Regions from separate parts of the Nocardiopsis sp. CNZ308 genome, predicted to be linked through region 1. Evidence: predicted binding sites of a transcription regulator. Region 1 holds the regulator's gene; each other region holds the start of a gene.

Region 1 (3,596 bases):
CCCAGCAGCTGACACGCCCCTCCCGGAGGTCCGTCCCCGTACACGTCGGGGCCGGTCCCGCGCAGGAGTCACCCGCTGGACATACGAGAGGCGCCCGGACGTGTCCGGGCGCCTCTCGTATGTCCGGTGTCGGGCCGTGCGCCCTACCAGCGGCCGGTGCGGGCCTGGAGCACCGACAGGGCGGCGACCCCCGCGGTGGAGGTGCGCAGCACGCTCGGCCCCAGCAGCGCCCGGACCGCGCCCGCGGCGTCGAACGCCTCCAGTTCGGCGTCGGAGAAGCCGCCCTCGGGGCCGACCACCACGACGACGCCGGCGCCCTGTCCGGCGGGCGGTTCCAGCTGTGACAGGCGGCTGGCGCCGTCCTCGTGCAGCACGACGCCCAGGTCCGCCTCCGCCAGCAGTCCGACCACGGCGGTGCGGTCGGCGAGGTCGGCGACCTCGGGCAGCCGCGCGCGCCGGGCCTGCTTGGCCGCCTCACGGGCGGTCGCACGCCACTTGGCCAGCGCCTTGGCGGCGCGGTCGCCCTTCCAGCGGGTGACGCAGCGCTCCGCCGCCCAGGGCACGACCGCGTCCGCTCCGGCCTCGGTCATCATCTCCACGGCCAGTTCGCCCCGGTCGCCCTTGGGCAGCGCCTGGACCACGGTCAGGCGGGGGCGGGGCGCCGGTTCCTCCCGGCGCTCCACCACCGCGCAGACGATGTGGTCCCTGCCCACGGCGGTCACCGTGCAGCGGGCGCGCAGACCGCGTCCGTCGGAGAGGTCGACGGTCTCGCCCTCCCGGATGCGGCGCACCACGGCGGCGTGGCGGCCCTCGGCGCCGTCCACCGTCACCCGGTCGGCCGCCAGATCGGCGGCCTCGACCAGGAAGACCGGCGGTGTCACTTGGCGCCGAAGGCGTCGCGGATCTTGGAGAAGAACCCGCCGTGTCCGGGGCTGAAGCGTCCCGGGGTCTGGTCCTCGCCGCGCAGTTCGGCGAACTTGCGCAGGAGGGCCTCCTGCTCCTCGTCCAGCCTGCTCGGGGTCTCCACGTCGACGCGGATGCGCAGGTCGCCCCGGCCGCCGCCGTCGAGGTGGCTGACGCCCTTGTTGGGGAGGGTGATGACGTGGCCGGAGTTGGTGCCCGGGCGCAGGTCGATGTTCTCGGTGCCGTCGAGGGTGTCGAAGGCGAAGGAGGCGCCCAGCGCGGCGGCCGTCATGGGGACGGTCACCGTGCAGTGCAGGTCGTCGCCGCGGCGTTCGAAGGTGGGGTGCGGGCGCTGGATGATCTCCAGGATGATGTCGCCGCGCGGTCCGCCGTTGGGGCCGACCTCGCCCTCCCCGGCGAGCTGGATGCGGGTGCCGTCGTCGACGCCCGCGGGGATCTTGACGGTGCGGGTGACCTTCTCGCGCACCCGGCCCTCGCCCGCGCAGTCGCCGCAGGGGTTGGTGATGACCGAGCCCTGGCCCGAGCACTGGGGGCAGGGGCGGGAGGTCATGACCTGGCCGAGGAAGGACCGCGTGACCTGGGAGACCTCGCCCTGACCGTGGCACATCTCACAGGTGGTGCGGTGCGAACCGGCCGCCGTCCCCTCGCCCTGGCAGGTCTCGCACAGGATGGCGGTGGGGAAGGTGATCTCCTTGCTGACCCCGAACGCGGTCTCCACCAGGTCGAGTTCGACGCGGATCTTGATGCTGCGCCCGCGTCGGACCCGCTCCCGGGGGCCGCGCCCGCCGGGCTGGCCGCCGCCGAAGAAGGCGTTCATGATGTCGTCGAAGGCGAACCCGCCCGCGCCGCCGAAGCCCCCGGCCCCGCCGCCGCCGGGCGCGTAGGGGTCCTGGCCCATGTCGAACATCCGGCGCTTGTTCTCGTCGGAGAGGACCTCGTAGGCCTGGGTCACCTCCTTGAAGCGCTCCTGGGTTGCGGGGTCCGGATTGATGTCCGGGTGGAGTTCGCGCGCGAGCCGCCGGTAGGCCTTCTTGATCTCGTCCTTGGACGCGTCGCGACGCACTCCGAGAACCTGGTAATAGTCTCTGGCCACTGGGTTACTGTCCTGCCAAAATCTGTCCGACATAGCGAGCCACGGCGCGTACTGCTCCCATCGTCCCCGGATAGTCCATCCGGGTGGGTCCCACCACACCGATCTTGGCGAGCGACTGGTTTCCCACACCGTAGTCCGCCGACACGATGGAGGTGGACCTCAGGCCCTCGTGGAAGTTCTCCGCGCCGATGCGCACCGTGAGCATCGACGGGTCCTTGGCCTCTCCCAGCAAACGGATGAGGACCATGTTCTCTTCCAGTGCCTCCAGGACGTCCCTGAGGCTGGCGGCGAAGTCGACGGCGGCGAGGTTGGCCGTCCCCGCGAGGACGATCTTCTCCTCGTGCCGTTCGACGAGGCTCTCCAGCAGGACGGAGAGGACCGACACCGCCATCTGGCGGTGTTCGGGCGCCACCTGCGGAGGCAGGTCCTCCACCGCGTCGGGCACGTCGCCGAGGTGGCGTCCGGCGATGGCCCGGTTCAACATCGCGCGCAGGTCGTTGACGGCGGCCTCGTGGACCTCTCCCAGGCCGTCGATGACGCGCTGCTCGACCCGGCCCGTGTTGGTGATCACGACCATCATGATCCGCTGCCCCCCGAGGGGGACCAGTTCCACGTGCTGCACCGACGAGCGGGTCAGCGACGGGTACTGGACGATCGCGACCTGGCGGGTGAGCTGCGCGAGGAGCCGCACGGTCCGGGCGACGATCTCGTCGAGGTCCACGGCGCCGGTGAGGAAGGACTCGATGGCGCGCCGCTCCGCGCTGGAGAGCGGTTTGACCGAGGAGAGCCGGTCGACGAAGAGCCGGTACCCCTTGTCCGTGGGAACGCGTCCGGCACTGGTGTGCGGCTGCGCGATGTAGCCGTCCTCCTCGAGGGCGACCATGTCGTTGCGGATGGTCGCCGGGGAGACTCCGAGCCGGTGCCGGTCGGCCAGGGCCTTGGAACCCACGGGCTCGTTGGTGTTGACGAAGTCCTCGACGACGGCACGCAGGACCGCGAGCTTGCGCTCATCCAGCACTCGTCACCTCCTGGCACTCCATGGTCCTCAGTGCTAAGTCTATGCCCGGCCGCAAACCCTGACGGTTACCCGCGGGTGGTGAAGCCCGGCGCGGCCGTGTCGCCCCTGTTCCCGCCGGGCCCGGGGCACGCGCCGCGGCCGACGGGGCGCCGGCGCGCGCCACCAGTAGACTGCACCACCGTGGCTACCAAGGGAACCGGCCGTTACGGCCGCGACGTGCTCGCCGGGGACTGGCGCCGCCCGAAGAAGAAGGCGGTCCGCGAGGTGCCCCTGGAAAGGGAACTGGTCGTGGAGGACGCCGAGGAGGCGTTCTGCGGGGCGGTGGTGGCCTGGGACAAGGCCACCGTCACGTTGGAGGACCGGCACGGCCGCCGCCGCGTGTTCGACCTCGCCCCAGCCGCGTTCCTGGTCGACGGCGAGCCGGTGACCCTGGTGCGCCCCTCCGCGGCTCCGCGGGGGCCGCTGCGCAGCGCCTCCGGGTCGGTGGCGGTGCCGGGCGCGCGGGCGCGCACGGCCCGGGAGAGCCGGATCTACGTGGAGGGCGTCCACGACGCCGAGCTG
Region 2 (3,596 bases), 2.4 Mb from region 1:
GGCCTGGAGCAGAGCGACACCACCGCCGGGCAGGATGCCCTCCTCGACCGCGGCCTTGGCGTTGCGGACGGCGTCCTCGATGCGGTGCTTGCGCTCCTTGAGCTCCACCTCGGTGGCGGCACCGGCCTTGATGACGGCCACGCCGCCGGCCAGGCGGGCGAGACGCTCCTGGAGCTTCTCGCGGTCGTAGTCGGAGTCGGTGCGCTCGATCTCGTTGCGGATCTCGTTCACGCGACCGGCGATCGCGGTGGCGTCACCGGCGCCGTCCACGATGGTGGTCTCGTCCTTGGTGACGACGACCTTGCGGGCGCGGCCGAGCATGTCGAGCTCGGTGCTCTCCAGCTTGAGGCCGACCTCCTCGGTGATGACCTGGCCGCCGGTCAGCACGGCGATGTCGCCGAGCTGGGCCTTGCGGCGGTCACCGAAGCCCGGGGCCTTGACGGCGACGGACTTGAAGGTGCCGCGGATCTTGTTGACGACCAGCGTCTGGAGGGCGCCGCCCTCCAGGTCCTCGGCGATGACGACCAGCGGGCGGCCGGCCTGGAGGACCTTCTCGACAACCGGCAGGAACTCGTTGTTGTTCGAGATCTTGGAGTTGACGATGAGGATGTAGGGGTCCTCGAGGACCGTCTCCATGCGCTCCAGGTCGGTGGCGAAGTAGGGCGAGATGTAGCCCTTGTCGAAGCGCATGCCCTCGGCGAGCTCGAGCTCCAGCCCGAAGGTCTGGCCCTCCTCGACCGTGATGACGCCTTCCTTGCCGACCTTGTCCATGGCCTCGGCGATGGTCTCGCCGATCTGGGGGTCGCCGGCGGAGATCGAGGCGGTGGAGGCGATCTGCTCCTTGGTCTCGATGTCCTTGGAGAGGTTGCCGAGCTCCTCGTTGATGCGCGCGACGGCGGACTCGATGCCGCGCTTGAGGCTGATCGGGTTGGCGCCGGCGGCGACGTTGCGCAGGCCCTCGCGAACGAGCGCCTGGGCGAGCACGGTGGCGGTGGTGGTGCCGTCACCCGCGACGTCGTCGGTCTTCTTGGCGACCTCCTTGACCAGCTCGGCCCCGATCTTCTCCCACGGGTCCTCGAGCTCGATCTCCTTGGCGATGGAGACACCGTCGTTGGTGATCGTGGGGGCGCCCCACTTCTTCTCCAGGACGACGTTGCGGCCCTTGGGGCCGAGCGTGACCTTGACGGCGTCAGCGAGCTGGTTCATGCCGCGCTCGAGGCCGCGACGGGCCTCCTCGTCGAACGCGATCAGTTTGGCTGCCATTGAGTTCTTGTCCTCCCGTGACCGGGCTGATACGCGATGGGACGAGGCATGCGCCCGCGACGGACGACCGCGGAACCTCCCGGCAACCCTGCTGCCGGGAGCCGCGATCTCGCAGCCTCGATCCGGTTAGCACTCAGTGAAGGCGAGTGCTAACCAGTTCCCTTTTTAGCACTCGACCCCGGCGAGTGCAAACGATGTGGTCACGATTTCCCATTCCGGCATTTCCGCATCTACCTGCGCAAACACCGTATGACATGCGGGTTTTCCGCGCTGAGCGGACGGAGCCGCGCACCGGTTCCCGCCTCTCCCGGCGCGCGGCTCCCCTCCCGCTCCGACCCTGCTCCACGGCGCCCGGGTCAGGAGCTGAGGCGGCGCATCGCCCGCGACCCCCCGGCCAGCGCGGCGACCGCCAGCACCACCGCCACGGCCCAGCCGAGGGCGACCGAGGCGTCCCACTGCCCCGCGAACAGGGCGCGCTCGGCGTCCACCACGTAGGCCACCGGGTTGGCCCGCGAGAGCGCGTACAGCCACGGCGGCGCCAGCTCCATCGGCAGCAGCACGCCGGACAGCAGCATCAGCGGCATGATCAGCGTCTGCACGATGGGCGCGAACACGTAGGTCTGCTTGACCGCCAGGGCCGCCAGGTAGGACAGCGTGGCCAGCCCGGCGCCCAGGACGGCGAGCAGGAGCAGCCCCACGACGGCGCCCGCCAACGACGCCTCGAACCCGAGCGGCACCACCAGCACGAGGATGAGCACCATCTGCGCCAGCATCATCACCACGTCGCGCAGGACCCGCCCCAGCAGCAGCGACACCCGGCTCACCGGGGTGGCCAGCAGCCGCTCGTGCGCTCCGGAGGACATCTCCGGCAGCAGTCCGAACCCGGCGAACCCGGCCGTGAACAGGCCGAGCATCACCAGCAGGCCGGGGACGAACCACTGCCACGGGTCCTGCCCCTCGGCGCCGGCCAGCCCCGTCAGCAGGGGCGCGAACAGCACCAGGTACAGCACCGGTTGCAGCATGCCGAAGAACAGCATCAGCGGCCGGTGCAGGAACGGCCGCATCTGGCGGGCGAAGACGGTCACGGTGTCGCGCACCAGGCCCGGACCCCGCGCCGCGGGCGCCCCGGCCGTCTCAGCCCCGGCCGTCTCCGCCGGGATCCCGGTCACCTCGTGGAAGCTCATGCCCCCTCCTCCCTCAGGCTGCGTCCGGTCAGGGTCAGGAACACGTCGTCCAGGGTGGGCCGCTGCACCCGCACGGAGAGCAGCGGGACCCCGGCCGCGTCCAGCCCGCGCAGCAGCTCGGGCAGCACGGTGTCCCCGCGTTCCACGCGCAGGCGCACCTCGGCGTCGCGCCCCGCGTCCGCGAGCACCTCCGCGGTCCCGGCGGAGGGCGCGCGTTCGGCGATCCCGGCGGCGGTGCGCGCCTGCTGGGCGTCCGGCACGGTGAGGGTGACCAGGTCACCGGAGACCTTGCCCTTGAGCTCGTCGGCGGTGCCGTCGGCGATGACCCTGCCGTGGTCGATGACCAGGACCCTCTCGGCCATGTCGTCGGCCTCGTCGAGGTAGTGGGTGGTGAGCACGACCGTGGTGCCCGTCCGTTCGCGCAGCCGGGTGATGTGCTCCCACAGGTTGGCGCGGCTGTGCGGGTCGAGTCCGGTCGAGGGCTCGTCCAGGAACAGCAGCCCCGGCTCGTGGATGAGCCCCATGGCGATGTCGAGGCGCCTGCGCTGTCCGCCGGAGAGCTTGGTGACCTCGCGGTCGGCGGCGCCGCCCAGCTCCAGCTGGTCGAGGAGCCCGTCGGCGCGGCGGCGCGCGGTGCGCCGGTCGAGTCCGTACAGCAGTCCCTGCGTGTACAGCTCCTCCCGGGCCCGCTGGTCCTCTCCGGCGCCGTGTCCCTGGCCGACGAAGCCGATCCTGCGGCGCACCTCGGCGGGCGCGGCGCGGACGTCGTGCCCCGCGACCACGGCGGTGCCCGATGTGGGTTCGAGCAGGGTGGTGAGCATGCGCAGCGTGGTCGACTTCCCCGCGCCGTTCGGTCCGAGCAGGGCGACCAGCTCGCCCTCCGCGACGTCGATGTCGACGCCGCGGACGGCCTGGACGACCTCCTTGCCGACCCGGAAGTCCCGGGTCAGCCCGCGTGTGTGGATCATCCCTCTCCTTATTAAAACTTGAGTACGAGAGAGAGTGTGCACCACCGGGCGGGATATTCAAAGTTTAATAAGAGCTCGGTCCGCCCTCCGGGGATCCGGCCTGGTCGGCGGGGCCCGCGCGGACGGGGGAAGCGGGGGCGGCGGAGCCGGCGGGAGCGGGAGGGCCGCCGGGTCAGCGGTC
Region 3 (3,596 bases), 2.6 Mb from region 1:
TCTCGGTGTCCACCGCCGAGCCCCGCTTCTTGACGGTCACCGTCCCCGCCCCGAGGCCGCGCACCGCCGAGCGCAGCCGCTTCAGCGAGAACGGCAGCACCTCCACCACCTCCAGCACCCGCCACAGCGGCGAGAGCACCGCGCGGTCCGCCGTGAAGTACGCGATCCGCTCGTCCAGCAGGGCGCCGTCCACCCGGGCCGCCGCCTCCGCCACCAGGTGCGAGCGCACCACGGCCGGGTCCGGGTCGTAGAGGTAGCGCCGGGCCGCCGCGACCGGAGCCGGGCCCAGACCGGGGTCGGCGTCCAGGTGCGCCACCGCGCCCTCGCGGGCGAGCAGCCCCTCGCGCTCGTGCAGCACCGTCGCCCGGCGCCGAGGCCCGTCGGCCAGCGCGCCGAACCACAGGGCGGTCTCCTTCAGCTCCCCGTCCACCGAGATCCACTCGGCCGCCGCGTCCCCGGGCAGCGCCTCGTGCGGGATGCCCGGCGCGGCCTTGAGGCAGGCCGCCTCCGCCCCCGCGGCCAGGTCCACGGCCGTGTCCCACGGCGGGGAGTAGGCCGCGGGGTCGAACACCCGGCCGCGCCCGCCCCGCCGGGCGGGGTCGCAGAACAGCAGCGGGTACCGGCCGGGCGCGGTCGCGGAGGCGTCGCCCTCGCGGACCCGGGCCAACCCGGACAGGCCCATGGCCCCGATGTTGGCGCGGGCCACCGCGACCGTGAGGGGGTCGGCGTCCACGCCCTCGACCGGAACGCCGCGCGCGGCCAGGGCCAGCAGGTCCGCGCCGACCCCGCAGCACAGGTCGCCCGCCGTGGCGCCGTCCAGGCCCCGCCCCGACGCCCCGGCCGATCCGAACGCACCGGCCATGCGCTCCGCGCGGTAGTCGGCCACCACGCGCCGGGTGGACTGCTCCAGCCCGTTGGGCGTGAAGAACATCCGCCGCGCGGGTTCGCCGAACTTGGCCCGCCCGCGTTCGCGCAGGGAGACCTGGGTCAGGACGGCGTTTACCAGCTCGGATACGGGTAGACCGGGGTCGAGGGCCGCCACGCGCGGATCACCGCGCAGCAGTGAGGCCGCGGCGAGATGGTCCCCGGCGGCGGCCTTCGGGTCCACCCCCGCCAGGACCTCCCGGCCCGCGTCGGTGAGCAGGGCCTCGAAGGCGGGCAGGCGCATGGGTTCCCCCCGGGCGTCGAAGGAGCGGTGTGCGGACGCGACCGCGCCCCGCCCCGGAGGGGAGCCCCCGGGGAAGTCCCCTGACCGGGGGTCACGGTCACATTTCCATTCTGGCACTCTCGGGGGTAGAGTGCTAACCGCGACGAGGCCGGTCTGGCACCCGCGACGACAGGCCGCCGTGGTCGCCCCTTTTTCGCAGTCGGTCCGTGCACCAGTGCGGGCCGAGATCAGTACACCGAAACCTTGAAGGGGGAGGTCACACCGTGTCGACCGCCACCAAGACCGTGCTGAAGCCGCTCGAGGACCGCGTCGTGGTCCGGACGCTGGAGGCCGAGCAGACCACCGCTTCCGGTCTGGTCATCCCGGACACCGCCAAGGAGAAGCCCCAGGAGGGCGAGGTCCTGGCCGTGGGCCCGGGCCGCTGGGACGACGAGGGCGAGAACCGCATCCCGCTGGACGTGAAGGTCGGCGACGTCGTCCTGTACAGCAAGTACGGCGGCACCGAGGTCAAGTACGACGGCGAGGAGTACCTGGTGCTCTCCGCCCGCGACCTTCTCGCTGTCGTCGAGAAGTAGGTCTCCACGGGGCCCGCTCCATCGGGCCCGGAGCCATCCGCATCCCGCACCGGTCGGCGCACAGCCGGGCGGGCGGGATGCTCTCTTTCGACCAGCCTGAAGAGGAAGCACCCACATGCCGAAGATCCTGGAGTTCGAGGACGACGCCCGTCGCGCCCTCGAGCGGGGCGTCGACCGCCTCGCCAACGCCGTCAAGGTGACGCTCGGCCCGCGCGGTCGCAACGTCGTCATCGACAAGAAGTTCGGCGCCCCCACCATCACGAACGACGGCGTGACCGTCGCCCGTGAGGTCGAGCTGGACGACCCCTACGAGAACCTGGGCGCCCAGCTGGTCAAGGAGGTCGCCACCAAGACCAACGACGCCGCCGGTGACGGCACCACCACCGCGACCGTTCTGGCCCAGGCCCTCGTCCGCGAGGGTCTGCGCAGCGTGGCCGCCGGCGCCTCCCCGATGTCCCTGAAGAAGGGCATCGACGCCGCCGCCGCCAAGGTGTCGGAGGTCCTCCTGGAGCGCGCCCGCCCCGTCGAGGAGCGCGCGGACATCGCCTACGTCGCCACCAACTCCGCCCAGGACGCCCAGATCGGCGACCTGATCGCCGAGGCGTTCGACAAGGTCGGCAAGGACGGCGTCATCACGGTGGAGGAGGCCCCGACCTTCGGTCTGGACCTGGACTTCACCGAGGGCCTCCAGTTCGACAAGGGCTACGTCTCGCCCTACTTCGTCACCGACGGCGACCGCCAGGAGGCGGTGCTGGAGGACGCGCTGATCCTGATCAACCAGGGCAAGATCAGCAGCCTCAACGACCTGCTGCCCGTGCTGGAGAAGGTCGTCCAGAGCAAGAAGCCCCTGCTCATCATCGCCGAGGACATCGACGGTGACGCCCTGGGCGCCCTGGTGCTCAACAAGATCCGCGGCACCCTCAACGTCGCCGCCGTCAAGGCGCCCGGCTTCGGCGAGCGCCGCAAGGCCATGCTCCAGGACATCGCGGTCCTCACCGGCGGCCAGGTCGTCGCCGAGGAGGTCGGCCTGACCCTGGAGAACGTGGACCTCGACGCGCTGGGCGGCGCCCGCCGCGTCACGATCACCAAGGACGCCACCACCATCGTGGACGGCGCCGGGGAGCAGTCCGAGGTCGAGGACCGCGTCCGCCAGATCCGCAAGGAGATCGAGGCGAGCGACTCCGACTGGGACCGCGAGAAGCTCCAGGAGCGCCTGGCCAAGCTCGCGGGCGGCGTCTCCGTCCTGCGCGTGGGCGCGGCCACCGAGGTCGAGCTCAAGGAGAAGAAGCACCGCCTGGAGGACGCCATCTCGGCGACCCGCGCGGCCATCGAGGAGGGCATCGTCGCCGGTGGCGGCGCCTCCCTGGTGCACGCTTCCAAGGTGCTGGACTCGAACGACCTCGGCCTGACGGGCGACGAGGCCACCGGTGTGGCGATCGTGCGCCGTGCCCTGGTCGAGCCCGCCCGGTGGATCGCGGAGAACGCGGGCGCCGAGGGCTACGTGGTCACCCACCGCGTGTCGGAGCTGGAGGTCGGCCACGGCTACAACGCCGCGACCGGCACCTACGGCGACCTGACCTCGCAGGGCATCCTCGACCCGGTCAAGGTGTCCCGCTCCGCCGTGCAGAACGCCGCCTCCATCGCGGGCATGCTGCTGACCACCGAGGTGCTGGTGGCGGACAAGCCCGAGGACGACGAGGACGACGGGCACGGCCACAGCCACTAGGCACGGCGGCCGGGCCCTCCGGGGGCCGCGGATCCCGGGGCCCCCGGGCCTTGCGGACCCGGGGAACCCCGGAGCACGGCCACGGCGGCCGGGACGCGTCCGGCGGACACGGCCCGGCCGCGACGGG
Region 4 (3,596 bases), 2.6 Mb from region 1:
CTGGAGCAGGAACTTCTTGAAGCCTTGCATGGATACAAGCCCTACATACTCGTGGTGTCCGTACGGGCGCCGGAGCGGGACCCCCTGGTGGGAGCCCGCGGCGCCCGGACAGCTTTGCCCACCGGACGTCGCCGGTCAACCGCGGATGGTGATGGACAGCCGGGAGGCGGCCGCGTGGCCCGCCAGACTCCGGGCCTCGACGGGCGTGGCCGCGACGACGATCAGCGCGCCGCCCTCCCCGCCGCCCGAGGACTCCTCCTCCGGCAGGGCCAGGACGGGGCGGTCGCTGACCACCTCCACGGCGGGGCCCGCACGGGCGGGCGCGAGGCCGTCGCCCCCTCCGGCGGCGAGGACGTCCACCCGGCTGCCGGGGGAGAGCAGGCCCACCGCGCCGGGGTCGGCCACCCGCACCGGAACGGCGACCAGGCCGGGGCCGTAGGCCCGCGCGGGAGGGTCGGCGAGCCGGGCGTCGGTGATCACCTCCCCCCGGCGTACCGGGGCGTTGAGACGGAGCCCGGCGGTCGCGGTGTCGGCCGCGAGCGCGCCGCCCGGCACGGAGCCGGCGGGCAGGTCCCGGGCGGTGAGGTCGCCCTCGGTGAGGGGGTCCGCGGCGCCGAGGTCGCGGGAGGCGACCAGGACCCGGGTGACGGGTACGGGCGCGGGGCGTACGGCCAGGACGGCGCTGAGGAGCGCGGCGGCGGCCAGGAGGGCGGCGACGACGCGCCGGTGCCGGTCCAGGAGCCGGGTGAGCGCGCGACGGTGCCGGTAGGGCGGGGGTGCGGCGTTGGTCATGACCTCAACGCTAGGCCGCGGAGGGGCCGTTCGGAGGTTGTCCACAGGCCCGATCGCGCGGGCCGCGCACCGGGGCGTCCGGGCGGGGACGCGGCGGGCGGCTGCCCGGCGCACCCGCGCCGGGGCCGGACATGCCGCGCGCCGCCGAGGGGTCGGCGGCGCGGTGGGCGGTCAACGGCCCGGCGGTCAGCTCGTCGCGGCGGTGGCGCTGGTGCTGGCGGCCTTGGCCGTGGTGCTGCTGGTGGTGGTGTCCGAGGAGGAGCCCTTGGCGTCCGAGGAGGTGGAGGACGCGGCGGAGGAGTCGGTGGAGCCCGAGTTCCCGCTGTCCTTGCCCTCGGTGGAGCCCGAGCCGGTCAGCACGGAGCTGTTGGAGGACTTGCCGCTGTCGGTGCGGTAGAAGCCGGAGCCCTTGAAGACGATGCCCACGGCGGAGTACACCTTGCGCAGGCGGCCCTCGCACTCGGGGCAGACGGTCAGCGCGTCGTCGCTGAAGCTCTGCACGACCTCCATCTGGGCGCCGCACTCGGTGCACGCGTACTGGTACGTAGGCACTGTTCGGGTCCTCCTTGCTGGCACTCTCGCCCGTTGACTGCTAAATAGTACGCGCTCGCCGACCGGAGCCGTGACAGGGCCTCGCCCACGGGGACCGGTGCGGGGGCGCGAGCGGCCGGACGCCGGGCGCCGCCGGAGCGCGACCGCCAGCGACAACGCCCCCGGGGCCCGGGTTAATCCCGCCCCGCGCCTCCCGCCCCCGCGGTCCGGCCGCTCTCGTTCAGCCGCTCCCGCTCAGTCCTTGCCGGCTCAGCCGCTCCCGCTCAGCCAGTCCGCCCGGCCACACGCCCGCGCCGAGGACCCGCACCCCGCCGGACGGGGTGACCACGGCGTCCACCGGCCGGTCGTGCGGCTCGGCGGGCAGCGACTCCACGAACTCCTCGTCGTGGACCAGGGCGATCGCCGGGGTGTGCGGGCCCTTGCGGGCCAGCGCGCGGTCGTAGCACCCGGCGCCGCGCCCCAGGCGCGTCCCCCGCCGGTCCACGGCCACGGCCGGGCAGACCACCGCGTCGGCCCGGGCCAGCGCGTCGGGCCCGTAGCGGCGGCCCACGGGCTCCAGCAGCCCGTGACCGGCCGGGGCCAGGGAGTCCGGCCCGTCGAAGGCCGCCCAGTCCAGTTCGCCGCCGGGCAGGAACACGGGCAGCAGCACGTAGGCGCCGCGCTTCCACAGCGCCGCCACCAGCTTGCGGGTGTCCGGCTCGCCGCCCACGGAGTAGTAGCAGGCGACCGTCCCGCCCATGGCCAGCCACGGGACGTCCAGCAGCGCGTCGCGGACCGCCGACCCGGCCCGGGCGCGCTCCTCGGGACCCCGGGCGCGCCGCCGCTCCAGGAAACCCCTCCGCAGCCCGGCCTTGGCCTCACGCAGTCCGTTCTCGCCCATGGCCCCAGTGTGGCACCGCCCCGACCCGGCCGGTTGCCCCGTGCGGTGAACAAGCGGTGGCGGTCCACCCTCCGCCACCCGAAACCATCCGTACTTCTTGGCGCCCTCCTGTGTGTGCAGGCGCGGAGACGGCCGACCGCTGGCCTAAAGTGCCGACATGAACGACTCCACCGACCACAAGCGACCCTCCGGTTCCGTGTCCGTCACGAAGGCGGTCGTACCCGCCGCGGGCCTGGGCACGCGCTTCCTGCCCGCGACCAAGGCCACGCCCAAGGAGATGCTGCCGATCGTGGACAAGCCCGCGATCCAGTACGTCGTGGAGGAGGCGGTGGCCGCCTCCCTCCAGGACGTCCTGATGATCACGGGCCGCAGCAAGCGCTCCATCGAGGACCACTTCGACCGGGCCTACGAGCTGGAGGAGGCGCTGGAGGCCAAGGGCGACGACGCCCGGCTGCGCTCGGTGCGCGAGTCCAGCGACCTCGCCCAGGTGCACTACGTCCGCCAGGGCGAGCCGCGCGGCCTGGGCCACGCGGTGCTGTGCGCGCAGGCGCACGTCGGTGACAACCCCTTCGCCGTCCTGCTGGGCGACGACCTCATCGAGTCCGCCGACCTGCTGCGCCGCATGATCGAGGTGCGCGAGCGCCACGGCGGCAGCGTCGTCGCCCTCATGGAGGTGGAGCCCGAGCAGGTGTCCCTGTACGGGTGCGCGGGCATCGAGCCCACCGACGAGGACGACGTCGTCACCGTCACCGACCTGGTCGAGAAGCCCGCCCCCGAGCAGGCGCCGAGCCGCTGGGCGATCATCGGCCGCTACGTCTGCGACCCGGCGGTCTTCCCCGTCCTGCACGAGACCCCGCCCGGCCGGGGCGGTGAGATCCAGCTGACCGACGCCCTGCGCGAGCTGGCCCGGCGCAAGCCCGAGGACGGCGGCACGGTGCACGGCGTCCTCTTCCGCGGCCGCCGCTACGACACCGGCAACAAGGCCGACTACATCCGCACGGTCGTGGACTTCGCCTGCCGGCGCCCCGACCTCGCCGACGAACTGCTGCCCTGGCTGAGCGACTTCGTCGACCGCGCGCGGGCCCAGCGCCCCTGACCGGGACTCCCGAGCGCCCCGACCGGGGCCCGGCGCACCGCATACGGGGCCGGACGCGGCAAGAATGGGGCGCGAGCCGTCTCCTGAGGGAGGGGAGGCGGGGCCACCACAGGAACCGCGAACCGGGAGGAACCCCCGTGAAGAGCGTCGAACAGCACATCGCCGATGTCCTGGCACTCATCCCCGACCCCGTGCCGACCGAGCTGGACCTGCTCCAGGCACACGGCGCCGTGCTGGCCGAGGCCGTCACCTCGCCCGTCTCGCTGCCGGGCTTCG

The links. The regulator HrcA, encoded in region 1, represses chaperone genes, less so after heat shock. The targets are predictions, from matches to a motif close to TTGGCACTCTCNNNNNGAGAGTGCCAA.
Region 2: a site for HrcA is predicted at 1,429-1,455, ahead of groL (chaperonin GroEL). Genes of this name have one in related genera too.
Region 3: a site for HrcA is predicted at 1,279-1,305, ahead of groES (co-chaperone GroES). Genes of this name have one in related genera too.
Region 4: a site for HrcA is predicted at 1,362-1,388, ahead of EV372_RS06610 (FmdB family zinc ribbon protein). Genes of this name have one in related genera too.

Annotation. Positions count from the first base shown of each region.
Region 1 is NZ_SHKJ01000001.1:4,111,712-4,115,307, reverse strand. It holds gene EV372_RS17780 (hypothetical protein) at 1-12, shown strand, start outside; gene EV372_RS17775 (16S rRNA (uracil(1498)-N(3))-methyltransferase) at 144-881, opposite strand; gene dnaJ (molecular chaperone DnaJ) at 878-2,017, opposite strand; gene hrcA (heat-inducible transcriptional repressor HrcA) at 2,022-3,035, opposite strand; gene EV372_RS17760 (DUF3097 domain-containing protein) at 3,216-3,596, shown strand, end outside.
Region 2 is NZ_SHKJ01000001.1:1,682,906-1,686,501, forward strand. It holds gene groL (chaperonin GroEL) at 1-1,263, opposite strand, end outside; gene EV372_RS07185 (ABC transporter permease) at 1,620-2,447, opposite strand; gene EV372_RS07190 (ATP-binding cassette domain-containing protein) at 2,444-3,415, opposite strand; gene EV372_RS07195 (PadR family transcriptional regulator) at 3,588-3,596, opposite strand, start outside.
Region 3 is NZ_SHKJ01000001.1:1,494,599-1,498,194, reverse strand. It holds gene EV372_RS06365 (THUMP-like domain-containing protein) at 1-1,168, opposite strand, end outside; gene groES (co-chaperone GroES) at 1,432-1,743, shown strand; gene groL (chaperonin GroEL) at 1,859-3,469, shown strand.
Region 4 is NZ_SHKJ01000001.1:1,547,832-1,551,427, reverse strand. It holds gene EV372_RS06620 (MscL family protein) at 1-30, opposite strand, end outside; gene EV372_RS06615 (SAF domain-containing protein) at 136-792, opposite strand; gene EV372_RS06610 (FmdB family zinc ribbon protein) at 979-1,344, opposite strand; gene EV372_RS06605 (5-formyltetrahydrofolate cyclo-ligase) at 1,565-2,224, opposite strand; gene galU (UTP--glucose-1-phosphate uridylyltransferase GalU) at 2,382-3,320, shown strand; gene glp (molybdotransferase-like divisome protein Glp) at 3,458-3,596, shown strand, end outside.